Regions from separate parts of the Afipia sp. GW823-FHT06G09 genome, predicted to be linked through region 2. Evidence: riboswitches for the same ligand, from Rfam matches in the RefSeq annotation. Region 2 holds a riboswitch; the other holds the start of a gene.

Region 1 (14,837 bases), on a different contig from region 2:
TTGTGAGAGCGTACCCCCTCACCCGATGCACTCCGTGCATCGACCTCTCCCCACGGAGAGGTGAAGAGAAGGATCAGGCCGCGCGGATGTTCGCCATGAAGCGATCGAGTTCCTGACGCAGCCGGGTGCTTTCGACAGCCAGCGTCTGGGCCGAATTCAGCACCTCGCCCGACGCGGTTCCGGTCTCGCTCGCGCCGCGGTTGACCTCGGAGATTCCTTCCGCGATCTCCAGCGTGCCGCTGGCGGCGCTCTGGACGTTGCGGGCGATCTCGGTGGTCGCGTTGCTCTGCTGCTCGATGGCGGCTGCGATATTGCCGGCGATCTTCGAAATCTGGCCGATGGTCTGGCCGATTTCCTTGATGGCGGAAACCGATTCCTGCGTGGCGCTCTGCATTCCCGCGATATGGGACGAAATCTCGTCGGTCGCCTTCGCGGTCTGGCTCGCCAGCGATTTCACCTCCGATGCGACCACGGCAAAGCCGCGCCCCGCTTCGCCCGCCCGCGCCGCCTCGATGGTGGCGTTCAGCGCCAGCAGATTGGTCTGCTCGGCAATCGCAGTGATCAGCTTGACCACGTCGCCGATTTCCTGCGCCGCGCGCGACAACTTGGCGATACGCGCGTCGGTCGCTTCGGCCTGCGACACTGCCGCCGCAGCGATGCGGCTCGACTCCTGCACCTGCCGTCCGATCTCGTGAACCGATGCAGACAGTTCCTCCGTGGCCGCAGCCACGGACTGCACGTTGGCGGACGCCTCTTCCGACGCACCCGCAACCTTGCCGGACAGTTCCTGTGCCGTCTCGACCGTGCGCGTCAGGGTGGTAGCTGACGATTCAAGCTGGCTGGCCGACGCCGACACGCTCGACACGATCACGCCGACAGCGGTTTCGAAATTGTCGGCAAAGCGACGAAGCTCCGCGCTGCGTGCGGCGCTGGCGGACTTGCCCTGTTCCTCGCGCTCTGCCGCCTCGCTCTGCGCCTTGGCGACCGCCCTCATCTTGAATTCCTCGACAGCGCCAGCCATCTCGCCGATCTCGTCCTTGCGGCCAAGACCCGGCAGGACAACATCGAAATTGCCGCTCGCGAGTTCACGCATCGCCTTGCACATGCCGATCATCGGCCGCGAAATTCCGCGGCCCAGCATCCAGGCGAGGAATGCGCCGAACGCGATGCCGCCGCCGCCGAGAATGGTCACGAACTTGCTGGTGCTGTGCGCAGCCTCGGCGGCTTCCTTCGCAAGCCGGGTCTGCTGTGCAAGCAAGCCGTCCTTGATGGTCTTCGCTTCCTGCGTCACGCTGCCCGCCGCCTCGTTCATCTTGGCCGACAGCGCCGCGATCTTCGCGGTGTTCTCCACGAACTTCGTGAAGGCCGCCTTGTAGGCATCGAGTTCCTGGGTGATTTCCGCAATCTTCGATGTCAGCTTCGCGTCGTCGGCGGTCAACGTGCCGAAGCTGTTCTTCAGAAGCTGCATGCGCGCATTGACGCTGTTGGCGACGGCGGCGTCGGGGCGCAGCACGTAGTTGCTGATGTTGGACGTGATGGACGCGGAGTGGGTCGCCAGTTCCTTCGCGTTCTGCTGGATCGACGTCAGACCGGCAAGGATCGCGGTATCGGCCAGATCGTCGAACTTGTAGCGGATGACGTTGCCCATCCGGAGCAACTGGTTCGACGCGATCGCGGCGTTGTCGGTCTTGAGCTTGATGACCTCGCCGAACAGCCCGGCGAACTCGCTGTAGCTGGCCGAAAGATTGAGAACGCTCTTCCGGTTGCCGGCAGTGGCAACCCTGGCCGCGCGCTCGATGGCGGCGCCAAGGGCGGTCTCCGCAGCGCGTGCAGCCTCCTCGTCGGCAGGAAGACCGGTCGTCACATAATAACGCGCGAGAAGCTGATAGGCCGCGAGTTCGCGGTCGATGTCCCGCGCGCTGTCGGTCTCGGCGACAATGCCCTGATAGGACTGGACGCCCTCGACGATCCGCTCAAAGCCGAAATAGGCAACGCCCATATTGATGGCGGAGATGCCCAGCACCGTGACGAAGCCGAGCATGATCTTGGTTCGAAATCGCAGATTGGAAAGAAAGCTGACGCTCGTCTTCTGCTTTGCCGGAGTGCTTTTGAACCAGCCCATTTCCAACCCCCAAAAGTTCTTTTTGCATGTCAAACCAGCCGGTCTCCAACCGGCGCAAAGTGCCTCAAGGTAAACAAAATTGAATAACACCCCGTAAATTGCTACCTCATTCAGCAAAAACGCCCGCATAGCGGGCGTTTCCTGCAAACATCATGCGCATTGGCCGCCATTGCACCGTATCTCGGCACCGCGCGGCGGCAAAGATTAACGATTTATTCCCAGCTCAGCGCGCCGCCGTTCTGGTATTCGATTACGCGAGTCTCGAAGAAGTTCTTTTCCTTCTTCAGGTCCATCGCCTCCGACATCCACGGGAACGGATTGTCGGTCTCGTCGAACACGCGGGTCAGCCCAAGCTGGGCGCAGCGGCGGTTGGCGATGAAATGCATGTATTGTTCGCACAGCGCTGCGTTCAGACCGAGGAATCCCCTCGGCATGGTGTCGCGGCCATAGGCTGCTTCCAGTTCGGCGGCTTCGCGGATCATTCCGCGGACCTCGTCCTGGAATTCGGCGGTCCACAGATGCGGGTTCTCGATCTTGATCTGGTTGATCACGTCGATGCCGAAGTTCAGATGGATGCTCTCGTCGCGCAGGATGTACTGGTACTGCTCGGCGATGCCGACCATCTTGTTTCGGCGGCCGAGCGACAGGATCTGCGCGAAGCCCGTATAGAACCACATGCCCTCGAAGCAGACATAGAAGGTGATCAGATCGCGCAGCAGCGCCCGATCGGCTTCCGGCGTGCCGGTCTTGAAGTCCGGGTCTTCCAGATTCTGGGTGTGCTTGAGCGCCCACGCCGCCTTGTCGGTGATCGAAGGCACCTCCCGGTACATGTTGAACAGCTCGCCCTCATCGAGGCCGAGGCTTTCCACGATGTACTGGAAGGTGTGGGTGTGGATCGCTTCCTCGAACGCCTGACGCAGCAGATACTGGCGGCACTCGGGATTGGTCAGGTGGCGGTAGATCGCCAGCACGATGTTGTTGGCGACGAGGCTTTCGGAGGCCGCGAAGAATCCGAGGTTGCGCTTGATGGCGCGGCGCTCGTCGTCGGTGAGGCCGTCGCGTGACTTCCACAGCGCGATATCAGCCTGCATCGAGACTTCGGTCGGCATCCAGTGGTTGTTACAGCCGGCGAGATACTTCTCCCACGCCCATTTGTATTTCAGCGGCAGGAGCTGATTGACGTCAGCGCGGCAATTGATCATCGCCTTGTCGTCGACAGAAACGCGGCCGCCCTTGCGGTCGATGGTGCCGAGGCCGGTTGCATCGGCTTGCTCCGATACGACAGGCTTACCGGTCAGAATCGGCGGCAGGTTGGTAGCGGGTTTGGCAGGTGCGGGTTCGGACCAGTCGAGCATGAAGATCGTCTTTCTTGTCTAACGTCGGATGTTGCCAATTTCGTCATTGCGAGGAGGCGAAGCCGACGAAGAAATCCATGACTTTTCAAAGGTGGATTGCTTTGCTTCGCTCGCAATGACGGCGGGGCTGCTTACTGGCATGCCTCGCAGTCGGGATTGTCGATCGAACACGCCACCGCATTGGACAGATCCGGCGCGGTCTGTGGCACGATGATAGGCTTGTTCACCGGCATGGCCGCGAGCGACGATGACGACGACACGGCATTGAGCTTGCCGTCGGTGCCCTTCAGCGTGGATTTCTCCACATGGGTGGCGCTGCGCGAACGCAGATAATAGGTGGTCTTCAGGCCACGCGCCCACGCCAGCCGATACAACTGATCGAGCTTCTTGCCCGACGGATTGGCGATGTAGAGATTGAGCGACTGCGCCTGATCGATCCATTTCTGCCGCCGCGCCGCAGCCTCGATCAGCCACGCGCTGTCGATCTCGAACGCCGTGGCATAGAGCAGCTTCAGATCATCCGGTACGCGATCGATGGAGCCGACGCTGCCGTCGAAGTATTTCAGATCCGACACCATCACCTCGTCCCACAAGCCCCGCGCCTTCAGGTCGCGGACGAGGAACTCGTTCACCTCGGTGAAGTCGCCCGACATGTTGGATTTGACATAGAGGTTCTGGTAGGCGGGCTCGATCGACTGCGCCACACCGCAGATGTTGGAGATGGTCGCCGTCGGCGCAATCGCCATCACATTGGAGTTGCGCATGCCGACCGACTGCACCCGCCCACGCAACGCTGTCCAGTCCAGCGTCGCGCTCCGATCCATGTCGAGGCCGTTGCGGGCGTCGGCGAGAATCTCAATGGAGTCGATCGGCAGAATGCCGCGGCTCCACAGCGAACCCTTGAACGACGGATACTGTCCGCGCTCTGCCGCGAGATCGACCGATGCCGTGATGGCATGGAACGAAATCGCTTCCATGCTGGTGTCGGCGAAGGCGACGGCGGCGTCCGACGCCATCGGAATCCGCAGCGCATGCAGCGCATCCTGGAAGCCCATCAGGCCGAGGCCGACCGGACGATGTTGCAGGTTGGAGCGGCGCGCTTCCGGGATGGTGTAGAAATTGATGTCGATGACATTGTCCAGCATCCGCATCGCGGTCGAGATCGTCCGCTTCAGCCGCGCGTGGTCGATGCCGCCCTCGCCCACATGGTTGAGCAGGTTGACCGACCCGAGATTGCAGACCGCAACCTCGTCGTCCGACGTGTTCAGCGTGATCTCGGTGCAGAGATTAGATGAGTGAATCACGCCGACATGCTGCTGCGGCGAACGAAGGTTGCACGGGTCCTTGAACGTGATCCACGGATGCCCGGTTTCGAACAGCATGGTCAGCATGCGGCGCCACAGATCCGTGGCGCGCAGTTTCTTGAACACGCGCATCTCTCCACGCGCAGCCTTTTCCTCGTATAAAGCATATCGTTCAGCAAACGCCTTGCCGTAAAGGTCGTGCAGGTCCGGGGTCTCGTCGGGCGAGAACAGCGTCCATTCGCCATCCGCCTCGACGCGCTGCATGAACAGATCCGGCACCCAGTTCGCGGTGTTCATGTCGTGGGTGCGGCGGCGGTCGTCGCCGGTGTTCTTGCGCAGATCGAGGAATTCCTCGATGTCGACGTGCCACGTCTCGAGATAGGCGCAGACCGCGCCCTTGCGCTTGCCGCCCTGATTGACCGCGATTGCGGTGTCGTTGGCAACTTTCAGGAACGGCACCACGCCCTGGCTTTCGCCGTTGGTGCCCTTGATGTGCGCGCCGAGGCCGCGCACGCGGGTCCAGTCGTTGCCGAGTCCGCCGGAATATTTCGCCAGCAGCGCATTGTCCTTCACCGACTTGAAAATGCCGTCGAGATCGTCGGCCACCGTGGTCAGGAAGCAGGACGAGAGCTGCGGCCGCAGCGTACCGGAGTTGAACAGCGTCGGCGTCGAGGCCATGAAGTCGAACGACGACAGCAGGTTGTAGAACTCGATGGCGCGCGCCTCGCGGTCGATCTCGCGGATCGCAAGCCCCATGGCGACGCGCATGAAGAACGCCTGCGGCAGCTCGATCCGGTTGCCGTCCTGATGCAGGAAGTAGCGATCGTACAGCGTCTGCAAGCCAAGAAACTGGAACGACAGATCGCGCTCCGGCTTCAGCGCTGCCGCGATCCGCTTCAGGTCATAGCGCGCCAGTTCAGGATCGAGCAGTTCGGCTTCGATGCCTTTTTTGACATAGACCGGGAAGTATTCCGCATAGCGCGCGGTCATATCAGCCTGCGACGCATTGATCTGCGCGGAATGAACAAACGACAGCACTTCGGTGCGTAGCTTGTCGAGCAGGAGGCGCGCGCTGACATAGGCGTAGTTCGGCTCCTGCTCCACCAGCGTGCGCGCGGCCATGATGCCGGCCAGCGCAAGCTCGTCCTGGCTGATGCCGTCGTAAAGATTGCGCTTTGTTTCAGCCAGCACAGGCGCGGCATCGACGCCGTCGAGATTGGCGCAGGCTTCCTGAATGATCAGCATCAGGCGATCGGCGTCGAGCGGGACGCGCGCGCCGCTGCCCAGCGTGACATGCAGCTGCGGCTCGGACGGCGTTTTGACCGACCTGGCGGCGTCAGCTTCGGCGCGCTGGCGTGCGCGCTCCTCGCGATACAGCACATAGGCACGGGCGACCTTGTGGTGCTCGCTGCGCATCAGCGCCAGTTCGACCTGATCCTGAACGTCCTCGATGTGGAAGGTGCGCCCCTCGCCGATCCGGCGGGTGAGTGCGCTCACCACTTCGTTTGTGAGTTGCTCGATCACCTCGTGAATGCGGCGCGAGGCGGCTGCGGTGTGGCCTTCAACTGCAAGAAACGCCTTGGTCATCGCAATCGAGATCTTGCTGGCATCGAACGGCGAAACCGTGCCGTTGCGGCGGATGATCTGGAGCGGCGGCTCTGCCGCAGGGATAGCCAGTGACTCGGAACGCAACTGAATGAGAGGAGCGGATTTGGCGGCTTCGCGTTCGATCGAGAGAGACATCGGCAGACCCCGTGCGTGTTGCAATTTTTGGGGGCTGAGGCCGAAAGGCGCGTCGTCGCGGCGCGCGAACGCACCGAAGCACGCGACCGCCGGACACCCCGCCCGTGGACGTTCTTTTGGTGTCGCGGCAGGTCTCCTGGCTCGCAGGTCGGCATTGAATCCGGTCTTCCCGATGCGAAAACGCACCAGTGACATCGGTCGGATTCAACTCACTGCTTACAGTTGCGGGGGCAGCGCCGGACTTGCTGCATCGGAGTGCAACTCACCAGCTTCCCATCTTCGCCACAAGGCCTTGCGGCTTTGTAGAACCGTGACGTCTACATCTGGTGACTTTCACGGTGCGATGTCAAGCGGCTCGCGGTGTGAATAACCGGGACAATCACGCAACAGCGCAGAATGCGTCGGAAAACCGTCAAAGAAATTTTCCGCTGGCGTGAGGAAACGGCGCCTGGAGTTCAGGTCTGGCGATCACGCATCAAGAATCAGCTTGCATGATTCTCTTGCGCCGGCTGCCCACTCGCTCCCCGCGCGCGTCCGGCACAGCCGCGGTGGGAAGCTTTCCCTTTGACCGGGGGCAAGCCGCTTCACATAACTTGATCATCGCGGTTCTGCGGATCGGTGATCCGGAGCCAAGAGGGAATGCGGTGCGCGCGGCCCGAGAGGTTCGCGCAACTCCGAAGCTGCCCCCGCAACTGTAGACGGTGAGCCTCGTCCATCGGTGCCACTGAGGTGAAAGCCTCGGGAAGGCCGGACATCAGGCGTTGAACCGTGAGCCAGGAGACCTGCCGCGATCACAGTACGTCCACGGGCGGGGTGCCCCGGTGTGTCGCTTGCGAAAGGACGCTCGCCGCCCTTCCCGTTCGCGCATGTCCGGCCCTGCCCCCACATCACGGGGTTTTGCAATGTCGGGTTCTTCTACTGCTTCCATTCCTGTCGCCACGCTGGGCGTACCGCGTATCGGTCAGCGCCGTGAACTGAAAATCGCGCTGGAGAAATTCTGGTCCGGCAAGATCAACGAGGGCGCGCTGCGCGAGGCTGCGGCGAAAATCCGCGCCGACAACTGGACGCGCCAGCGCGATCTCGGCGTCACCGTGATCCCCTCGAACGACTTCTCGCTCTACGATCAGGTGCTGGACACCAGCGCCATGGTCGGCGCGATTCCGACAATCTACGGCTGGACAGGCGGACCGGTGTCGCTGGAAACCTATTTCGCGATGGCGCGCGGCAGCCAGAAGGATGTGGGCCACGACGACGGCTGCGCCCATAACCATAGTCACGGCCACGGCGTGCCCGCGCAGGAAATGACCAAGTGGTTCGACACCAACTATCACTACATGGTGCCGGAATTCACCAGGGATCAAACCTTCACCCTCGCCTCCACCAAGGCAATCGACGAATACCGCGAAGCCGAGGCGCTCGGCATCCAGACCCGGCCGGTGCTGGTCGGCCCTGTAACGTTCCTCAAGCTCGGCAAGGGCGAAAACCGGTTGGCGCTGCTGCCGAAACTGCTGCCGGTCTACATCGAAGTTCTCAACAGACTCGCCGCCGAAGGCGCGGACTGGGTGCAGATCGACGAGCCATGTCTCGTGCTCGACCTCGGTGCGGATGAAAAGGCCGCGCTGAAAGCCGCGTACAGCGAATTCGCGCTGAAGGTACCTGGCATCAGGATCATGCTGGCGACCTATTTCGGCGAACTCGGCGACAACGCCGACCTCGTCACCAAACTACCCGTCGCCGGCGTGCATCTCGATCTGGTGCGCGGCAAGGGCCAGATCGATACCGTCCTGAGCAAGCTGCCTGCGGATCGCGTGATTTCGCTCGGCGTCATCGACGGACGCAACATCTGGCGCGCGGATCTTGCGAAGGTTCTCGACCTGGCCGCCAAGGCCATCGCGGCGCGCGGCGGCGCGGACCGCATCCAGATCGCGCCCTCGTGCTCGATGCTCCACGTGCCGATCGACCTCGATCAGGAGACCGATCTCGATGCGGACCTGAAAAGCTGGCTTGCGTTCTCGGTGCAGAAGATGGGCGAACTGGCAACCCTCAACCGCGGGTTATCGGCAGGACGAGAGGCCATCAAGAGTGAGCTTGCGGCTTCCGATCAGGCGGCAGCCACGCGCGTCTCGTCGGCGAAGATTCACAATCCCACTGTGAAATCGCGCGCCGCCGATACGTCGCCCAAGCTGTCGCAACGCAGGAGTCCGTTCGGCGCGCGGCAGAAACTCCAGAGCAAGGTGCTCCGCCTGCCCTCGTTTCCAACAACAACCATTGGATCATTTCCGCAGACCGAGCAGGTGCGCAAGGCGCGCGCCGAGCACGCCAAGGGCCAGCTCAGCGATGCCGATTACGAGGCGTTCCTGCGCACGGAAACCGAGAAGGCGGTACGCTGGCAGGAGGACATCGGCATCGATGTCCTCGTGCATGGCGAGTTCGAGCGCAACGACATGGTGCAGTATTTCGGCGAGCAACTGTCGGGCTATGCCTTCACCAAGCACGGCTGGGTGCAGAGCTACGGCTCCCGCTACGTCCGTCCGCCCATCATTTTCGGTGACGTCTCGCGGCCGAAGCCGATGACGGTCGGCTGGTCGTCCTATGCGCAGTCGCTCACCACGCTGCCGATGAAGGGCATGCTGACCGGCCCGGTCACCATGCTGCAATGGTCGTTCGTGCGCGACGATCTTCCGCGCGATCAGGTCTGCCGCCAGATCGCCTTCGCGCTGCGCGATGAGGTGACCGATCTCGAGACAGCCGGCATCGGCGTGATCCAGATCGACGAGCCGGCATTGCGCGAAGGCCTGCCGCTGCGCAAGGGCACCTGGAAGGCCTATCTCGACTGGGCGGTGGAGTGCTTCAGGATTTCACAGGCCGGCGTGAAGGACGAAACCCAGATCCACACCCATATGTGCTACGCCGAATTCAACGACATCATCGACGCCATCGGGGCGATGGACGCCGACGTGATCTCGATCGAGACCTCGCGCTCGAAGATGGAGTTGCTCGACGCCTTCGTCACCTACAAGTACCCGAACGAGATCGGACCGGGCGTCTACGACATCCATTCGCCGCGCGTGCCGGAGGTGCCGGAGATGATGGAACTGATCGGCAAGGCGCGGCGCAACCTGTCGCCGGAGCAGATCTGGATCAATCCGGATTGCGGCCTCAAGACGCGCGGCTGGCCCGAGGTCAGGTCTGCGCTGACCAACATGGTCGAAGCGGCTCGGCAGGCGCGTGGAGCGGCTTAGAAGCTGTCATTCCGGACAGGCCGTTTTACGGGCTGATCCGGAATCCAGACATGATGACAACTGATGAAGATTCCGGGCTCGCGCAAAAGCGCGCCCCGGAATGACGGGCTCTTACTTCTTCTTCCCGTCGGCGCCGAACTGCTTGAGATAGGCGGTGAGATCCTTGATCTCGTCGTCCTTCTTGATGCCCGCGAAGGCCATCTTGGTGCCGGGGATCTTGGCCTTCGGGTCCTTGATGTATTCGGCGAACACCGCCTCGTCCCAGGTGATGCCGGAGTTCTTGTTGGCGTCGGAATAATTGTAACCGGCAACGCTGCCGGACTTGCGGCCGAACAGGCCGTTCAGCTCGGGGCCGACGCTGTTTTTCGCCGTTTCACCAACCTGATGACAGGCGCGGCACTTGTTGAAGGACTTCTCACCAGCGGCGACGTCCTGTGCATTGGCGGCACCGGCAAAGCTGACGGCGGAAAAAGCGAGTGCGGCGGCGAGCGAACGAGCAATCATCTGTTTGACCTTTGAAGCGGGCAGGAAGGCTGGCTGGTGGGGTGAGACGCAAGACTGGTGGGCGTAGCAGAAACCCGCCGCGCCGCGGCGGGTTCCGTCAACGATGTAACATGTCAGGCAAACATATCGGCTGTGATTCCGGCATACCAGCCCATGTTTTCCGCCTGCGTCTGCTTACGCAGTTCGGCCTCCTCGCCGGTCTTCGAGACGAAGGTGGACGCCGCCGCGATCTTGCCGTCCTTCGGCTCATAGGCGCCGCCGATCTTCACCGTATCGTCGGTGTCGATCATGCTCCAGCAGGTATTGGTGTAGCGCGCCGGGAAGGTCCGCGCCGACACCAGTTCACCCCGGATCATCATGGCGGCGACCTTGGCCTGGCTGTTGGCGGAGAACGCGGACTTCGGCATGTCGCCCGCGATGCAGGCATCGCCGAGAATGTAGATATTGGAATCGGTAGCCGACTTCATGTTGGTCGGATCGATGGCGCAGTAGCCGGTTGCGTTGGCGAGGCCGGCATCGCGCGCGATGCTACCTGCCATTTGGGCGGGAATGACATTGACCAGCGCCGCGTTCTTGTAGGTCTCGAACCCCGTCACCACGGTGTTGGTCTTGGGATCGACCGATTTCAATCCGTCATGCACTTTGGGGCCGAGCCATTCGACCATGCCCTTGTAGTGCTTTTCCCAGCCCTCCTGAAAAAGTCCCTGCTTGGAGAAGGTATCCTTCGGATCGATGATGATGATCTTGCTGCGGTCCTTCTTCGCCTTTTTCAAAGCGTGCGCCATCATCGAGACGCGCTCATAGGGTCCCGGCGGGCAACGGTAGGGGTTGGGCGGCGCGATCATCACAATGACACCGCCATTGGGCACGGCATCAAGCCGCTTCTTCAAGAGCAGTGTCTGCGCGCCTGGCTTCCAGGCATGTGGCATCTTCTCTTCCGCGGCCTGCGACCAGCCCGGAACGGAATCGTATTTCAGATCGATGCCCGGCGAGACCACAAGGCGGTCGTAAGGCAGCTTCTTGCCGCTGGCGAGGATGACTTCCTTCTTGTCGCGGTCGATCTTCGTCGCGCGGTCGGCGACGATGGTGACGCCGTGCTTCTTCACCGCGCCGTAGCCGTGGGTAATGGAGGGATAATCCCGCACACCGCCGAGATAGAGATTGCTGTGGAAGCAGGTCTGATATTTCGCCAGCGGCTCCACCAGCGTAACGCTGATCGTGCCTGCACTGTCCTTGGCGATGTATTTGGCGGCAGTCACGCCGCCTGCGCCGCCGCCGATCACCACCACGCGCGGCTTGCCCTGCCCGAGCACCGCAGGCGCACCGAACATCATGACGCCCGCGAACGATGCCGATCCTGAAATCAACTGCCGACGACTGATGCTCACGATGCCCCCTCCAATATTGTTTATTGAAACGCGCGTTCAGTGGACGGCTGAGGATCAGCCGACCTTGAGATAGGCAAAACCTTTCGATTGCAGCGCTGCGACCGTGGCAACACCCGACGGCACGAAGCTGATGAACGGCGCGTCCTTCACCTTGGCCTTGTCGAGTTTGAGCCGCTGGAAGGTGATTTCGCAGAGATAAACCTTGAGGCCGTTCTTCGCGAGTGCGGTGACGCGCTCGAACAGGGCCGGATCAATGGTCTCGTCCTTCCACGGCGTGCCTTCCAGCGTCGAGAGGAAATACTTCACCGCAACGCTGTGCGCGACAACGACAAGCTGCAGGCCGAATGGATCGGCGCCGTAAGCCGAATAATGATTGGAGATGTTGTTGAGCGTCTGGGCGAAGCGCGCGTTGTCGCCGTAGTCGCAGTGATAAAGACACGCGACATCGCCTTCCTTCTTCAGGTCCGCCATGGACAGGTCTTTCGGCGCGGCATGCGCCGCCGTTGCCGCAACCAGACCTCCCGCCGCTCCGATGAGCAGGCTGCGCCGTGTCGCCGAATCGTTCCGATCTGTCATGACACCCTCCGGAATGTTTGGAACCATTACTTCTGGGTCCTGAAATAAGCCGCCAGAGCGGCGATGTCACCTGCCTCCAGCCGTCCGGCTATGGTCTGCATCACCGGGTTGTCCCGCTGCTTGTTCTTGTAGGCGTTTATCACGGCGATGAACTGGTCTTCCGGCCATCCCGTGATTTTCGGAATACCCTGAGCCGCGCCCGAAGCACGGTGACAGGTTACACATTCCGCCGATAAATACTCTCCAAGTTCCCGGTCTCCCGCAGCAGCATTTTCCAGCGCAAGACCCGCCGCCAGAACGAAAAGCAACGCCCTCGCCGACGGCCGCTCCATCAATCGACCTTCGGGCCGGACTTGCTGTCGGGCGTCACATCCACCGAGATCGCCCGTCCGGTCACTTTCGGTGCGCTGCGGCAATCCTTCATGCACGGGTCTTTCTTCCAGAACTGCTTTTCGGACGTCTCGCGGTCGTCTTCAAAGAAGGCCGAGGCGTTCGGCATCTTGATCGAGGTGAAGTTCTTGTCGCTGAGTTCGAAGTTCTCGTCCTTCACGATGTCGTTCATCGACAGCAGATAGGCAACGATCGCGTAGACCTCATCGTCGGTCAGCGAACGCGCATTGCCGTAGGGCATCGCGCGCTTGATGTAGTCGAACGCGGTGGACAGGTCCGGCCAGAACGAGCCGATGGTCTTGTCGGGCCGATCCGCCTTCAGCGTCCCCGCTCCCCCGGCCAGCACCGGCCAGCGGCCCGCGCCTTCGCCAAATTCGCCATGACACGAAGCGCAGCGCTCCTGAAACAACGCATCCCCCTGCTTCACCGTGCCCTTACCCGGCGGCAATCCCTTGCCATCCGGGCGGACATCGGTGTCCCACGCCTTGATTTCCTCGGGCAGCGCGGGACGTCCAAGTCCGAGCTTAGACGAGGTCTTGGTGGCCGCCTGTGCGGCAATTTGCTGCGCATGGCTTGAGCGCGGCGCAGCAAGGGCGAGTGCCACGCCAGCAAGCACCACGAACGCCGTGGCCTTAACCGATTTCGACATTTTCAGTCTCCCCGGTTGAACGCACCAGCCAGGTCTGAATGCCGTTGTTGTGGTAGATCGAATTGACGCCGCGCACCTTGCGCAGTTCGTCCTTGGTCGGCTGCACATAGCCGGTGGAATCCATCGCGCGGGACTGGATCATCAGCTCCTGCCCGTTCCAGTCGAAATCGACATAGAAGCGCACCAGCGACTTCTCCAGCACCGGCCCGTCGATCCGCGCGGTCTGCCAGTTGCGGCCGCCGTCCATGGTGACGTCCACGCGCTTGATGGTGCCGCGGCCGGACCATGCGAGACCGCTCAGCACATTGCGGCCCTTGTGCTTCAGCGGCGCCTGCGGCGACGGATTGGTCACCACCGACTTGGCATCCATGATGAAGGTGTGCTTGCGCGAGCGGCCATCGGCGAGAAGGTCGGTGTACTTCGATGTTTCCTCGCGGGTCTGCCACGGCTGATCGCCGGCTTCGATGCGGCGAATCCATTTCACCCAGAGATTGCCTTCCCAGCCGGGAATCACCGCACGCAGCGGGTAACCCTGTTCAGGCCGCAGCGCTTCACCATTCATGCCGAAAGCGAGCAGGCAATCGTTCAGCGCCTTTTCGACCGGCAGCGAGCGGTTCATGGCGGCGGCGTCCGCGCCTTCCAGCATCAGCCATTTCGCGTTCGGCTTGAGGCCCGCTTCATCCAGCACGGTCTTCAGCGTCACGCCCGTGTACATCACGTTGTGAACCATGCCGTGAGTGAACTGGCAGCCGTTAAGCTGCGCGCCGCGCCACTCCATGCCGGAGTTCGCCGCGCATTCGAGGAAATAGATCTTGTTCACGCGCGGCATGCGCTTGATGTCGTCCATCGTGAACACCAAAGGCTTGTCCACGAGGCCGTTGATCATCAGCCGATGGTCGGCGGGATTGATCTCCGCGACACCCGAATGATGCCGCTCGAAGCAGAGGCCCGATGGTGTGATGATGCCATCGAGCTCATGCAGCGGCGTGAAGTTGACGGAGGACTCCGGCGATGCCGTCAGCCACGACACGTCGCGGCGGATCACGTTCTTCTCGAACTTCGAGGGCATGCCGTAAGGAGTCTTCTGCACGCCGTCGCCGAGATAGCGATTCCAGTCCTGAACCTCGGTGATCAGCGGATCGGGCTTGGCGCCTTCCGCCATCGCAGGCTTGGCGCCGAGCGCAACACCCGCGCCCGCGAGGCTCGCTGCGCCGAGGAATTTGCGGCGGCTGAGAATATCCGCAGATGATGTGTCACTCATGCGGCATCCTTTCTATCTATCTCGATACGTGAATATGTTGAGCGCGACTTTGCATTGAAATGTCCCGCGTTACGCGCCTGAAACTTTGACAGCCCTGTTCGGCTCGACCTTCACCGTGCCACGCTTGCCGACATGCGCCGACACCACGTCCCAGATCGGCGGACCCTGCGTGCCTTCGTTGACGCTGGCCCAGCCCGCGACGCTGTAGCTCTTCGCCGCATCGATCGGCTTGCCGGATTTCAGATGGGTGAGATCGGAAATGCGCGAGCCCATCGGCTTCGACACATCGATCGAATAACCCAT
Region 2 (14,837 bases):
TTCAGGCCCAAGGCCAGTGATCGCATCGGTGCCGGCCCCGTGACAGACAAATTCCCCGCCGCAGCCTGACACAGACGCGCCCAATAAAAAATCGCCCGGAAACAGTTTCCGGGCGATTTTCAAAGATGGTGGGGGAAGAAGGACTCGAACCTTCGAAGCCATACGGCACAAAATCATAGAATTCTTCATTCCAAAAAATGCGACTCGGGTTACGAACAGCACCTATGCCGTTGACCGCAAATTAGGAACTTTACGTGAACGTCTGCAGTTCTATATACTGGCTTACGTGTTGGAGGGATCAATGACAAAAGACCTACAAGAACTCGTTGATCGCGCTCGCAAAATTGAGATGACGCCGGATCAGCTGCGCGAACAGCGCCGCAGTTTTGCGTACGGAAATACTCATATCGAAAACGACCGCATCACCCGTAAGATGGTTGCGGACGCCGACGTCCAGATAGAGGCGGAGCGGAAGTGACTTTGGATGTCTAGCGATCGACATAGCATCGCTGAGACCGCACAGACGCTTTCTGATCCTGACGAGATTGCACGTCGTGAAGCCGAAAACGGCATTCGACAGTTCAATCTCGCGCTCGAAATGATCCGCTCACATGTAAAAGACGCAGAGCGCCCTTTCCGCCTTCGTTCCAGCTTAATTTTAAAACTGCATAAGGCTGCGCTGGATGGCTTGCATCCTCTCGCCGGAACGTGGCGCAATACTCCTGTCAAAATAGGCGGTAGCGGCCATCAACCTCCCGATGAAGCGTTTGTGTCGGAGGAAATCGAATTGATGTGCGACTATGTAAATGATCATTGGGATCATAGTGCCGTTCATCTGTGCGCATATGTCCTATGGAAGCTTAATTGGATTCATCCCTTCGCGGATGGAAACGGCCGCACAGCTCGCGCGGTTTCTTATGTAGTTTTGAGCATCAAGCTTGATAGCCTGTTGCCTGGAGCACCGACCATTCCTGAGCAAATTGCAGGTGATAAAGAGCCTTATTATCGAGCGCTTGAAGATGCTGACAAAGGGCTAAAGGAAGGCGGCGTAGACGTGAGCAAGCTAGAAAGAATGCTGGAAGGCATGCTCGCTAGCCAACTACTGAGCGCCGCTAAGCAAGCCTCTGGCTCAAACGAAATTAATTGATAAGTCCGTACTGAGCTGACCTCAGGCTGTAACTTTAACAAGTGATCAAAAAAGAACGCTCAGGAATTAGTATTCCTGAGCGTTCTCAATATGGTGGGGGAAGAAGGACTCGAACCTTCGAAGCCATACGGCGGCTGATTTACAGTCAGCTCCCTTTGCCACTCGGGACACTCCCCCGCTCGACATCATCCGACACCTTCGCCCACCCGAACGGGGCGGTTGAACGGCCATGGATGACGGTAAAAAGCGTGCCCGTAGACGGGCGCCCGGTCGGCGCGTTTATGGGCGAAGCACCGGGGTAAAGTCAACCAACGCCGGGAGAAATGTCACATTTCCTTTCGCGCCGTCCAAAGCCGGAAATTGCCATTATTTCAATCCCGTGGGACAAGGCCCCATGAGCGATCGCGACCGCAAATCACGTTTCAAGGGCCCCAAACCGGGCGGACGCGGCGGCGACCGTGATCGGGAGCGTCACGGGGAGCGTCCCGGGAAGCATCAGGGGCGCCCTCCCTGGCGCGACCGTGAGGCCAAAGGGCATGTGAAGGGCGAAGGCCCGGTCATTCTCTATGGCTGGCACTCGGTCACCATGGCTCTGGCCAATCCCCAGCGGCGCATCCGCAAGCTGTTCGTCACCGAAAACGTCGCCCGCCGTCTGGCCGACGAGAAGATCGACACCCGCGTTCCGCCGGAACTGGTCCACGCGGCGGATATCGACCGCCGGCTCGGGCCGGATGCCGTGCATCAGGGCCTGCTCGCCGAGGCAGATCCCCTGCCCGGCCTGCATCTGGATGAACTGCCGCAGGACGGCATTGTGCTGGTGCTCGACCAGATCACCGATCCGCACAATGTCGGCGCGATCCTGCGCTCGGCCGCGGCCTTTGCCGTCAAGGCGATTGTCACCACCGGGCGGCACAGCCCCGAGGCAACCGGCGTGCTGGCGAAATCCGCATCCGGTGCGCTTGAACTTGTGCCGATCGTTGAGGTCCCGAACCTGCATCGCGCGCTTGGCGAGATGAACGAGGCAGGCTTCCTGACGGTGGGTCTCGACAGCGAAGGCCAGGGCGATCTCAGCGTCGTGCCGCTGCACGCGCCGCTGGCGCTGGTGCTGGGCGCCGAAGGCAAAGGGCTGCGCCAGCTCACGCGCGAAACCTGCGCTGTCGTTGCGCGCATGGATATGCCGGGCGCGATCAAGAGCCTCAACGTCTCGAACGCAGCCGCGCTCGCGCTCTATATCGGCACAAGCCGCCTCGGCCTGATGGGCTGAATCAAAAACGCCCGCCTGCGCGATGCAAGGCGGGCGTCCGAATTTCAAATTGCCGAAAGATCAGTACTTGTAGCGAAGCGGCTTTGCGTAACGCGAGCCGTGCGCCATGGCATGGCCGTGGTGGCGATGCGTGTAATAGTACTTCGGCGCGGTGCGATACGGACGGTAGTGCATCCGATGATAGCCGCGGTGATAGTGGCGGCGGGCGAAGCGATAGCTGTAGACCGCAGGGCCCTGCACCCCCGGTGCGCCGTCATAGTAATGGCTGGTGGCGTTGCCGTACGGACCGCCATCATAACCATAGCGATAAGGCCGGCCGTAGTAGCGCGAGCCGACGACGGCGCGTTCCTGATAGGTCGGCACCGGAGCGAAGTTGCCGGGGCCGGTATAGGTCGGACCCTGGTTCACCCAGTAATACTGCGGGCCTGCCGGATCCGGCAGACGCTCGCGCACGCCGCACGCACCATAACCGCACCCGTAATTGTAAGCGTAATAGCCGTAGCTGCCGCACGGATCGGTCACCGCACATGCCTGCGCGGGGGCCGCCGTCGCCACGGTCGCGGCGAAGGCCGCTCCGGCAATCAATCCTGCAATGATCTGACGCATTACTCTCTCCTGTTGAACGCTTTTTGTTTTGGTCTCGTTAGTGTTTCAAATCGGGCCGGAAACCATTCGGCCGGTAGCTGGGCCGGAAACCGTTCGGCCGATAGCTTTGATCGCGCGGCGCTTCGATGATCGCCGGCGGATACTCGGGAACGTCATACTGCTGCTGCGGCGCAGGCGGTGCGGATTGCGCAGACCACGAGCGATGATAGCTCTCCGCCGGCTGCGGCAGCGCGCGATTGGCGGGTGGCTGAATTTCGAGACGGCCGTAGCCCGGCGTGCGTCCGGCGCTCGGATAATAGTGGCCAACTTCGGGGCCGATGTAGCGATCCCAGCCGCCATAAACGCGGTCCGCATTCTTGAAATGTTTGGCGAGGCCCCATTCGCCTTCGACGACGGCATAGGACGCGTCGCGGCCATTGATCATGACGGGAACGCCCGCACGGCCGGGAATCACGATCAACGGACCGGTATCGGCCGCAGCCGCTGCCGCCGTTCCGATCAAGATCGCCAGAGTCAGTATCGCACGCATGGAATGAGACCTTCGTTGAAGCCGCACCCTAATCCAGCGAGCCAAGCCAGGAGTTAAAGGCCCCGCCCAATCGTCAGGTAAGCCTAACGCGTAAGCATTTCCGGTCGCTCAATTGCGAGCGATTTCAATAAGATTTTGGAAAGCGGAAGGTTAACGGCGGGTGCCTGGCAGGCTCGCTCGCCCGGTTCCGCGGGTGAAACAACGCCTCTCGATAACGTGATTATATGATGATCATCATTCCATTGATCGGCGACGCGCCGCGACTACCTCGAGAGCAGCCCAAACAAAGGAGAAGTTCGATGACCCGGCAGACCCAAGAGCGCAAACAACATCGTTACGAGCTGGTGCACGACAACGATGCAGACTTCATCGCCTATCAGCGCCATCTCGGCGAAGGCGTCTGGCAGACGTTTTCGACCTGGATGATCCCGCGCACCAACGAAGACTGAGATGTGCCCGCAGTAAGGGACAGCCGGACGATGCCCAAAATCGGCATCGTCCCGAGGCTGATCGGGTGAATTCTGAATAAGGCTTTCAAGATGAATGGTGCCGGCGGAGAGGATTGAACTCCCGACCTTCGGTTTACAAAACCGCTGCACTACCGCTGTGCTACGCCGGCGACGGGAGAACAGCTACCAGCGCCGGAGCGCCGGGACAAGACCGCGAACGGGATCTGACACCGCGAAATCCGCCCCTTGCCCGGACAAAAAAGCCGTCGCTTCTGGCGACGGCTTTCAAGCACGCCCTGATCGGCGCTTTATTTCCCGCTTCCACCTTCACCACCGCCCTGACCACCACTTGAGGTGCCCATTCTGCCGGTGTCTTTCTTCATGGCGCCGCCACCCATCCCTGTCGTGGACCCGCTCTTCCTGGCGGCCTTCTTCTTCACACTCTTCTGATCGGTCGGATTGGTTCCGCTGGTGCCGGCCTGAGGCGAGTTGGTCATTCCGGAATCCGAGGGTTTCTGCTGCGCCGTCTGCGCGGACGCGAAGCCGGTCGCCATCACCAAAGCTGCGGCCGCCAGACCTGCCATAAGCTTTCGCATCTTCATCTCCTCCGTTGATTTCGGGACGGTCCCTTAACAAAGGCATCCACCGGATGTTCCCGGGACTTCGCCATCGATCGTCATGAACCCCTGCTGTTCCTGCGGCGACCAACAGATGGATTTTGTTCGCGGTGAAGGTAACGGCAATGAGCGAATGGCTGCTGGGCACGCTTCTGGTACTGATCCTGATCATCAAGATGCTCGACTACTTCGAACTCTTCGATGTGCTCGAATTCGTGTCGGCGGTCCTGAGGCTGACCGGGGCGCTGTTCTTCGGAATCGCCAGCCTGATCATCTGGGCATCGCGTAAACTGCTCGGCAAGTCGGGCGGGCAGACCAGCACCGGCTGAAATGTACACCCGTGCGATTTGCGCTGCCGTCCGATTTGCGTCACCAATGATGCGTCACGGCATTGGTGCCGGGAGATTCGTATGGACCACAACGGCGGGTTTCGCGCGCACCACAAATATCTGATCGCGGCGATCGGCGTGATTGCCGCCCTCGCTTTCCTTTACAATCTGGGGATTTTCGACGTCTGGTCGGTGACCCAGGTCGCGAAGTAACAATTTCGCGAAGGCCAAACATTTCCTCGTCCTGCGTCAAAACGCCTGTGAATTGCGTGGACAACCCGGCGCGCCTTGGAACCGTCACGGTCTCGTCACCATTGCCCACGCAGGTAAACGGCGATTCAGGCAAAACCCAACGAGGACGATCATGCCCTTTGCGAAGCCACATGACGACCGTTACGAAAATGCCATCGACGACGTCATCGCTCAGTGCGGCGGCGACACCCGCGGCGCCCTGATGGCACTGCTCGCAGCCAACGAATTTCTCGAGGCACAGCTCAACGATCTCCACGCCGCGATCGAAACCGGTGAGGTTCCGTTGCGGTCGCAACCGATACCGCGCAACCAGCTAAATTGACGCGGGGGAACAGTGATAGTTCCCGGAACATAAGCAAGCAGTTTGGGTTCTCCCGTTTCAATCGATGCATTGAAAGGAGAATCCGATGATTAAGAAATATGTGGCGGCAGCTCTGCTCGGAACCGCTTTGGCTGGTAGCGCAGCGTTCGCACAGACCACAACACCGGCTGCGCCTTCACCTGCTCCGGCTGCATCGGCATCAAGCGAGCAGATGAACCTCAAGGGCAACTGGCGGGCTTCCAAGCTTATCGGCCTCGCGGTTTATAACGACGCCAACGAAAAGCTCGGCGATATCAGCGAAATCCTTCTCGACAAGAGCGGCAAGGTCAACGCCGTGATCATCGGCGTCGGCGGCTTCCTCGGCGTCGGCCAGCACGACATCGCGGTCTCGCTCGACAAGCTGAAATGGGTCGACGAACCGATCCGCTCGGCATCGGCCGACAAGATGCCAGGCTCGTCCGGGACGTCGACAACAGCGCGGCCGTCGACAACGACAGGCGCTGCCGGCGGTGGCATGGCTGCGACACCGGCCAAGAACGAATGGTACCCCGACCATGCGGTCATGAGCGGCACCAAGGATCAGCTGAAAGCGATGCCCGCGTTTAAGTATTCGGAAAACGCGAAGTAACCGGTCGGGCTAAAACAGTCCGCAACCTGACGGTCGAATCGGTTCATCCGGTTCGGCCGTTCGCTCGCACGTCACAGATAAGCGCTGAGGCACCATGCATTGAGCGAAGCAGCAATGGCCAAGGTGAATACCAGTATCGTGTTCACGGCTAAGGGCTCCTCAAAAAGGCTGTCTGAGAATCGTCCGCGTCATGTCGGGATTTGAACGCGGGACCTGCGAAGAGTCTCGCACATTGTTTTTTCCTGCCCCCCTTGCCGTTTTTCCCGTTCCGAGTCCGATTCTCCTGATCTCCGGCGGAGGGTTGTGCGGCGCAGTGTTGTCATGCGCCGATTTAAACGCACAATGAGCGCGCGCGGTCTCCCGCCACGGCGATCAACACGCCCGGCCGCGCCCAAAAACAACAATCAACGATTCAGCCAATTGAATCGGTGCCTGGAGAAGAAACGAATGTCAGCCAAGTCGACCGCAAAGAGTCCCGCAAAAAATCTGATGACCGAATTCCCGCCTGCGCGGGACAATCTGGTGACGCTTGCCAACTGGCGCACCCAGCCGTCCAGCGACTGGAGCTTTCACAACGTCCGCCGCCTGCTGCCGACCGCGAACATCGCGGCGTCGAAACACCCCGCTCCACTGGAAAGTTCGCCTATCGAAATCGGCGGCATCGCCTTTGAGGGCAGCAAGGGTGCGACCACGCTCCGCGAGGCATTGCGCACGACGAACACCAAGGGATTTGTTGTGCTCCGGAAGGGCCGGATCGCAACCGAGTGGTACGCGGGCGGCATGGACGCCACGACGCCGCATATCGTGTTCTCGGTCAGCAAATCGATCTGCGGCGCGCTCGGCGGGATTCTCGTGGACAAGGGCTTTCTCAATCCCAACCGTCCGGTGACGGACTACGTGCCTGAAGTTTCTTCGTCAGTGTATGGCGGCTGCTCGGTGCGGCACCTGCTCGACATGTCGGTCGGCATCGCCTTCACCGAGGACTATATCGATCCGGACGGCGATGTCGCGCGCTATCGCCGCGCAGTCGGATGGGACGTGATCAAGCCCGGCCAGAGCACCATGGCGCTGCGCGAATACCTCGGAACCCAGAAAGCCGACGGCAAGACCCACGGCGACACCTTCCACTATGTCTCGACCAACACCGACATGCTCGGCTGGGTCTATGAACGCGCGGCGGGCCGCGCCCTCTCCGATCTGCTTGGCGAATATCTCTGGACGCCGCTCGGCGCGGAAACCGATGCCTATGTCACGCTCGATCCGGAAGGCGCGATGCGCGCCGCCGGCGGCATCTGCGCCGCGCCGCGCGACCTCGCCCGCTTCGGCGAAATGATCCGGCAGCGCGGGGTCGCCAACGGCAGGCAGGTGGTGCCGGGCTGGTGGATCGACGACATCAACGACAATGGCGATCCGGCAGCCTGGGCGCGCGGCGATTTCGCCGAACTGTTTCCCGATGCGGCCTATCGCAGCAAGTTCTACCAGATCGACCGCAAACGGCGGACGCTGTGCTGTCTCGGCATTCACGGACAGTACATCTACATCGATCCGATCAGCGAACTGGTGATTGTCCGCGTCGCAGCCGAGCCGATCCCGCTCGATATCGAGGCGACCCGCGCGTGGCGGCGGGGATTCGACGCGATCGTCCGGCACTTCTCATAGGACGTCTGTTAGTTCATCGCGACCACGCCGGCATTCAGCGTGGTCGCGTAGGCGACCCAAGCCAGATACGGCGCGAGCAGCCAGGCCGCGGACTTGTCGGCGCGCGAAGCCGCGATCATTGTCATCACAATGGCGATCAACAGGCCGATGATGATAACGAGCGCGGTGCGCGTGCCGTGCCATCCGAAGAAGACTGGCGACCACGCCGCGTTCAGCGCAAGCTGAATGAGAAACCAGGTGATCGCCGAGGCCCGCGGAGCCGACGGCGCCGCGCGATCCCACAGGCGCCACAGGCTAACAGCCATCAGAATGTAGAGAACGGTCCACGCGATTGGAAAAACCACCGGCGGCGGCGTCCACCACGGCTTTGCCAGCGCCGCATACCACACCGGGATTTCGGGCCGCGTCACATATGATTCGAGAATCCCGACGCCGAGACACAGCAGCAGGCAGAGGGCTAACCGCCCGGCTGATTTCGACGTCATGACACCCCTCCGTAGACGCTCACCGCGTCAGCTTTTCCAGTTCGGGAAACGCGGCGTAGCTGACGCCCTTACAAAGATCCTCGGTCTCTTCAATGATGCGATCGAGCCGTCCGTCGATGTATACGCCCGCGCGCTCTTTCGCGCCGGCGTAACGTCCGGCACTGCGCGCATTGAAACGCACGCACACCACATAGCGGCGGCGTCCCCCAACTTCCTTTTGCGCCGGTTCTGAAATCCCGGCCTCGCGTATGCCGGTCGGGTCATTCAGATAGGTGCGCAGCAGGGCCAGCAGTTCGGGGCGGTAGTTCGCCGGATACGGCTGGTTCTCGATGCCGCGGTCGGCGGTGTAGGACAGGCCGTCGCTTCCGCCGGTCCATGCACAACCGGCGAGACCGAGCGCAACCAGCGCCAGCGCTGTGCTCCTCGCATATGTCACCAATTTGCAACGCATTCCGATGAAGTCCACGGCCTGAGGCATCCCCTTGGGTTTCTTGCACATTGTGTCATTGACAAGGCAACCCCTCGCCGGTTGATTGCAACCACGGCACAGGTGCCAGCGCAAGCTGGCGAATAGGGAATTCGGTGCCGCCGTGCGGCCTCATCAAGGTGAAGTTTGCACGGCCAGTCCGAAGCTGCCCCCGCAACTGTCAGCGGTGAGCCGTTGTCCAATAGGCCACTGAGCGAAGGCTTTTCAGCCAAGCTTGGGAAGGCGGGCAACGGCGGCGATCCGCGAGCCAGGAGACCTGCCTGTACCGGTCATCCTTCCGTCGCACGGGGCGTGCGAAGGGGCGGCTTTCCGCAGCGGTGACGTGACGTAACTGTTGCGGAGGTTCGGCCGATGGCCTGTTTCCTCAGTCAGGACGGAACGTATGGCGGCAGCAACCTGCCGCCGCACCGTCATGTCTGCGCGTTGTTACCGCGCCTCCGCGATCACATGCATCGGCGGGGCTTCAACGTGACACAATTTTCCAAATCTCTCTTTCCAAAAGCGGCATTCGCAGCGGCATGCCTCGCGGGCACCGCGCTGGTAAGCCCCACGCTTGCGCAGGACGCAGGCAGCGCGTTGCCGCCGATCAACGTCGACGCCAGCCGCCTCTATGGCGGCATCGTCGGCACATCGACAGCAACCATTACCGCCGAAGACATCGCACGTTCACCCAACCAGACGATTCAGGATGTGCTCGCGACCATTCCGGGCGTGCAACTCACGAATCTGTACGGCGCGGTGAACGGTACCGGCTCCGTCGTCGATCTTCGCGGGTTCGGCGCCTTTGCGTCGTCCAACACATTGTTCCTTATCAACGGCCGCCGTCTCAATGAGGCCGACCTTCAGGGCGTCGATCTCTCGACTATCCCGGTTCAATCGATCGCGCGCATCGAAGTCACGCGCGGCAACAGCGGCGCTGTGCTTTACGGCGACAACGCCGTCGGCGGTGTCATCAACATCATCACCAAAACGGGCGTGGGCATCGGCAAGCCGATCGCGGGGCGCATCGAGGGTGGTGTGGGCTCTTACGGGCAGCGCGAAGGCAATGGCTCGTTCAGCACCAACTCGGGACCATGGTCGTCCGCAGTGTTCGGCAACGCCGTTCATTCGGACGGATACCGGAAGAACAACAAGCTCGACCAGCAGAACGGGGTCGGCGAGATCCGCTACTCCACGCCTGAGTTCAGCGCATTTTTCAATCTGTCCGGCGACCGGCAGCAGCTCGGCTTTCCCGGCACGCGCGCGAACATGTACACCCTCGATTTTTTCAACTTCACCAACCAGTTGCTCGATCTGCGCGGCACGAGCACGCCGAACGATTACGGCAAGAAGCAAGGCGTCAACGCCACTGCGGGTTTCACAAAATCCTTATGGGCAGGCGCGGAGCTGATCGTCGATGGCGGCGTCCGCAACAAGAAGCAGCAGGCGGGTTTCTTCGGCGATCCCAACTATGTGCTGTCGTTTCCGGGCGATCGTTTTCCTTACGCCTATGTCGACTCCGATCTGACGACGTGGTCGATCACGCCGCGCCTCAGCATGAAGAACACGTTCGGCAGCGTGACATCGAGCATCCTGACCGGCCTCGACTACTACGATGCGCGCTACAGCTCGAACCGCCAGTACACGATCTCCGATCCGCCCAATCACGCCTACAACCTCTCGCAGCAAACCATTGCCGGCTACTGGCAGCAAACGCTGGGATTGTTGCCGAGCACCGACTTCTCCTACGGCGGACGCATCCAGCAGCTCAGCCTGAAGGCACGCGACAAGTACGATCCCACCGCGCCCGCAGGCAGCCTGCTGGCTCAGGCGACGCCTCTCGACAAGGACGAGACCAACCACGCCCTGCATGTCGGGCTCGAACATCGCTTCAACGAAAATTTCGCCGTCTTCGGCCGTGCTGCGCGAGCTTTCCGCACACCCAACGTGGATGAGCGCGTCGTTACCGGACCGGCGTTCGGAGGGGCCTTCCCATTTCCGCCGATTCCGCAAAACTTCGAGCTGAAGACGCAAACGTCCTACGATGTCGAAGGTGGCATTCGCATTCACGGCGGTCCGCTGGATATCCAGACCAGCTACTACGACATGCATCTGAAGAACGAGATCCACTACAATCCGGTCGCGTTCTACAACTACAACCTCGATCCGACGCATCGCTATGGTTCCGAGACTCAGGCATCGCTGCGGATCAACGAGGCGTTCAGGCTCAGGGGTGGTTTCGCCTACACGCGCGCCGTGTTCGAGGAAGGCCAGTTTGCCGGAAAGGACGTGCCGCTTGTTTCACGGCTTTCCGGAAGCGCCGGATTCACATGGAACATCTGGCAGAAGTACGCCGTGCTTGATGCCAGCGCACGCTTCTGGAGCAGCCGCCGTCTCGACAACGATCAGGCCAACACACAGGGTCTGATTGGCGCCAACGCGACCATCGACCTGAAGCTGAGCGGCGAGATCGACCGATTCTTCTGGTCGGCGGCTGTTATCAACCTGTTCGACGCCCAGTATTACGACTACGGCATCGCCAGCGCGTTCACGCCAGGCTCTTACGCGATCTACCCACTTCCCGGCCGCATGTTCCTGGTGAAAGCCGGCATGACGTTCTGACTCCAGCAGAACTGCCGCAAAAGAGCACGGCCTGCACCCATCTCGCGATGAGTGCAGGCCGTTCTTCTTTCCATGAACCGCTTCGATGCGGGGGCTATGCAATAGCGGTCACGGAAATATCAATGAAGAAGGATCAGCCCTTCTTCTGCACGGCGACGTGCTTCACAGGCGCCGCGGACGAGATATGCTTCTTGCTCACGACGGCGCTGGTCTTCTTGTGCGCCTTGTGATGCTTGATCTTCTTCGCCTTCACCTTCGCGTTGGCATTCGCAACCGACGGTTTCAGGGTTTCGGACTTGGCGGCTGGCGCCGTTTCGGTCTTCATGACGGTGGCGGCCATTGCAGGGGCGGCAATCATCGAACCCGCAACAAGGGCGGCAGAAATGATCTTCAGCATGGGGTCTCTCCTGTCGTTATGCGATCGGGGGTGGCCGGTCGGATGGCCGGGTAACCGATCGTCGCAACAACGCTAGGACCGCCGCGCTGAACTCAATCTGAAGCGCGTCATGGGCTTTCGTTCATCTGGATGACAGTTTCGTTATGCGCCGGGCGCGGCAGATCGGCTGAAAATCGCCGGAATTATGACGGGCCATCGGAGGAATGTTTGAACCCGGCAGGTGTTTAAGACGTACAAACAAGCATAGGATCGTGTTTGTGGATCAACGGAGGCTACGCATGAGCAACTTGACCATCAGGCAAATATCTCTGGCGCTTCTTCTTTCGGCATTTGTCGCGGCACCCGCGGTTAATCTGGCACAAGCCGCCGGTTCCGATACGCCCGCGCCCCCTCCCGCCTCCGACACCAAGTCGCAGCCCAAGGACAACAAGAAGAAGAGCGAAAAGAAATCGTCGATCGAGGATCCTGCCTTCCTCCAGGGCTATCGCGCCGCCTATGCAACCATCTACGAGCGCAACGAATACGGATCCGCGATCGATCAGCTCAAGGCGCTCGGACAGGACGACCGCGCCGATGTCGCCAATCTGATCGGATACTCGTATCGCAAGCTCGGCAATTATGAACTTGCCAGCGTCTGGTATGAGCGCGCGCTGAAGGCCGACCCGGGCCACGTCCGCACCTGGCAGTATTATGGTCTGTGGCAGGTCGAACAGGGCAACCGCGAACAGGCGAAGTACCACCTCGCCCGGATCGAAACCCTCGCAGGCCGCGACAGCCCCGAATATCAATCGCTGGCCTCGGCGCTGACGACCGGCCGGACGTCCTACTGACCAGGCATATGGTTAGCCGCCCCGGTTAACCGGGAGATCAAGCCCGCGAGCCGGATTTCGGCCACGCGGGGCTGTTTTGCGCGACTTGATCGCGCCTCGACAACACCGGAAAACCTCGTATAGACGAAGCCCGCGCGTCAGGACATGCGCGCCCAGGGGCTGATCCGGATATGACGAAGCCGAGAAAATATGAGCGGATTGCCTTCGTGGCAGGCCCGAGCCATGAGGCCCAGCAGGCCCTCGCCCAGCTCACCGCGGCCTATGGCAACCAGCCCTCTGACAAGGCCGATGTGGTGGTGGCGCTGGGCGGTGACGGCCTGATGTTGCAAACGCTGCACCGGCACATGCGGTCCGGCATCCCGATCTACGGCATGCATCGCGGCACCGTCGGCTTCCTGATGAACGAGTTCAGCCAGCATTCGCTGGTCGAACGGCTGGAAGCCGCGAAGCTCACCGTGATCAATCCGCTGCTGATGCGCGCCACCGACGTTCACGGCAAGGTGCATATCCATCACGCCATCAACGAGGTCTCGCTGTTCCGTCAGACCCACCAGGCCGCGCGACTGCGCATCCTGGTCGATGAGCATGAGCGCATGGCCGAGCTTATTTCAGACGGGATCATGGTGGCGACGCCTGCCGGCTCGACCGCCTACAATCTGTCGGCGCAGGGGCCGATCCTGCCGATCAATGCCGCCCTGCTCGCGCTCACCCCGATCAGCCCGTTCCGCCCGCGCCGCTGGCGGGGAGCGCTGCTGCCCAACACCGCGTTCGTCGTGTTCGAGGTTCTCGAATCCGACAAGCGGCCGGTCGCCGCCGTCGCCGACCATGACGAGGCCCGCGACGTGCAGCGGGTCGAAATCATCGCGGACAAGACCATCTCGATCCGCATGCTGTTCGACCCCGGCCACAGCCTGGAAGAGCGCATTCTGAGCGAGCAGTTCGGGTTCTGACCCCAGCCGGTTCTGCCCCTGCCCGGCCGTCTTGGATAACCATTCGTTAACAGCCGCCGCATATAGTTAATGCGAGGTGTACCCTGTTTTCCGGGTGCGCCACCTCGGGCTGCGCATGTTCATCATCGACTTCAACAAGCTGCGGTTTCTTGTATGCGACGACAATGCGCATATGCGCCGAATTTTGCGCACGCTGCTGCATTCGTTCGGCGCGCGCGAAGTCTATGAAGCGGAAGACGGCGCGACCGCGCTCGAGATGTATTCCCACTACGTCCCCGACATCGTTATCACCGACTGGTCGATGCCGATTTTCGACGGACTCGAACTCGCGCAGATGATCCGCCAGCCCGAAGGCGTGGGGAATCCCTACGCGCCGATCATTATGCTGACCGGCCATTCGGAGAAGCGCCGCGTCATGGTGGCGCGCGATGCCGGCGTCACTGAATTCCTGGCGAAGCCGATTTCCGCCAAGGGGCTTTACCAGCGCATCCTCAATGTGGTGGCCAATCCCCGGCCCTTCATCAAGACGAAGAACTATTTCGGTCCGGACCGCCGGCGCAATCCCAATGCGGCCTACATCGGCGTCGAACGGCGCGTCGGCGGCAAAGCCGAAGTCATGCAGCAGCCCTCGCTGCTCGATAAAGCGCGTTCCGGAAACTAGGAGCACCCATGGCCCGCAAGCCGCCAGCCGAGATCAAGGTCGATACCTTCGCGGACCATCAGGTCATCTCGCAGCCCAATCCGCTGCGCAAGATGGTTCGTTACGCAGAAGAGAAGGAGTTCGACGATCCGGTCGCTCGCGCCGAACAGGCTCTCGCCAGCCTGTCCGGCGAGTTCAACGACTGGATGCGGATCGAGTGCGACCGGCTCAGCAATGCCCATGCAGCGATCGTGCGCGACGGACTGAACGGCGAAAATCGCGAGGAACTGTTCCGCGCCGCGCACGACATCAAGGGCGGCGCTGCGACGTTCGGCTTCCCCACCGCCGCTGCCGCGGCGGAAAGCCTGTGCCGGATTATCGAACACGCGCCGGATCTCGCTCAGGTGCCGGGCGAATTGATCAAGCACCATGTCAACGCGATTCAGGCGATCTATCGCGAACAGTCGAAGATCAATGCCGTGGGCATGGCGGATGAGCTGAGCAAGAAGTTGCGCGGCGTCGCGGACGAATACCTGATCCACGTCAACCGCGACCGGCCCGAGCATCTCGAAGCGATCATGTCGCCGAGCATTGTTCCGGAAGCCTGAGCGACTCGCGATCAGTGCTCTGGCAACTCGCCGCTTC

The links. Region 2 has a riboswitch for cobalamin ahead of AC1Q67_RS02545 (TonB-dependent receptor). Riboswitches for the same ligand answer to the same signal wherever they lie in the genome.
Region 1: it holds a riboswitch for cobalamin, as region 2 does, so the genes downstream of both, metE (5-methyltetrahydropteroyltriglutamate--homocysteine S-methyltransferase) here and AC1Q67_RS02545 (TonB-dependent receptor) in region 2, are expected to answer to the same signal.

Annotation. Positions count from the first base shown of each region.
Region 1 is NZ_JBXAHF010000005.1:132,065-146,901, forward strand. It holds gene AC1Q67_RS21585 (methyl-accepting chemotaxis protein) at 74-2,122, opposite strand; gene AC1Q67_RS21590 (ribonucleotide-diphosphate reductase subunit beta) at 2,335-3,477, opposite strand; gene AC1Q67_RS21595 (ribonucleoside-diphosphate reductase subunit alpha) at 3,609-6,524, opposite strand; cobalamin riboswitch at 6,634-6,852, opposite strand; cobalamin riboswitch at 7,111-7,328, shown strand; gene metE (5-methyltetrahydropteroyltriglutamate--homocysteine S-methyltransferase) at 7,427-9,766, shown strand; gene AC1Q67_RS21605 (c-type cytochrome) at 9,878-10,270, opposite strand; gene AC1Q67_RS21610 (FCSD flavin-binding domain-containing protein) at 10,384-11,658, opposite strand; gene AC1Q67_RS21615 (DsrE family protein) at 11,713-12,234, opposite strand; gene AC1Q67_RS21620 (c-type cytochrome) at 12,261-12,542, opposite strand; gene AC1Q67_RS21625 (c-type cytochrome) at 12,566-13,273, opposite strand; gene soxC (sulfite dehydrogenase) at 13,257-14,534, opposite strand; gene soxB (thiosulfohydrolase SoxB) at 14,604-14,837, opposite strand, start outside.
Region 2 is NZ_JBXAHF010000001.1:496,050-510,886, forward strand. It holds gene AC1Q67_RS02460 (potassium channel family protein) at 1-26, opposite strand, end outside; gene AC1Q67_RS02465 (hypothetical protein) at 302-478, shown strand; gene AC1Q67_RS02470 (Fic family protein) at 485-1,147, shown strand; tRNA gene AC1Q67_RS02475 (tRNA-Tyr) at 1,239-1,324, opposite strand; gene AC1Q67_RS02480 (TrmH family RNA methyltransferase) at 1,542-2,411, shown strand; gene AC1Q67_RS02485 (hypothetical protein) at 2,472-3,017, opposite strand; gene AC1Q67_RS02490 (hypothetical protein) at 3,055-3,546, opposite strand; gene AC1Q67_RS02495 (hypothetical protein) at 3,846-3,995, shown strand; tRNA gene AC1Q67_RS02500 (tRNA-Thr) at 4,091-4,165, opposite strand; gene AC1Q67_RS02505 (hypothetical protein) at 4,304-4,591, opposite strand; gene AC1Q67_RS02510 (hypothetical protein) at 4,738-4,941, shown strand; gene AC1Q67_RS02515 (hypothetical protein) at 5,023-5,154, shown strand; gene AC1Q67_RS02520 (hypothetical protein) at 5,306-5,515, shown strand; gene AC1Q67_RS02525 (PRC-barrel domain-containing protein) at 5,601-6,143, shown strand; gene AC1Q67_RS02530 (serine hydrolase domain-containing protein) at 6,591-7,802, shown strand; gene AC1Q67_RS02535 (TspO/MBR family protein) at 7,811-8,287, opposite strand; gene AC1Q67_RS02540 (hypothetical protein) at 8,307-8,738, opposite strand; cobalamin riboswitch at 8,819-9,052, shown strand; gene AC1Q67_RS02545 (TonB-dependent receptor) at 9,222-11,375, shown strand; gene AC1Q67_RS02550 (His-rich protein BRANT) at 11,509-11,772, opposite strand; gene AC1Q67_RS02555 (tetratricopeptide repeat protein) at 12,051-12,602, shown strand; gene AC1Q67_RS02560 (NAD kinase) at 12,773-13,552, shown strand; gene AC1Q67_RS02565 (response regulator) at 13,668-14,213, shown strand; gene AC1Q67_RS02570 (Hpt domain-containing protein) at 14,222-14,800, shown strand.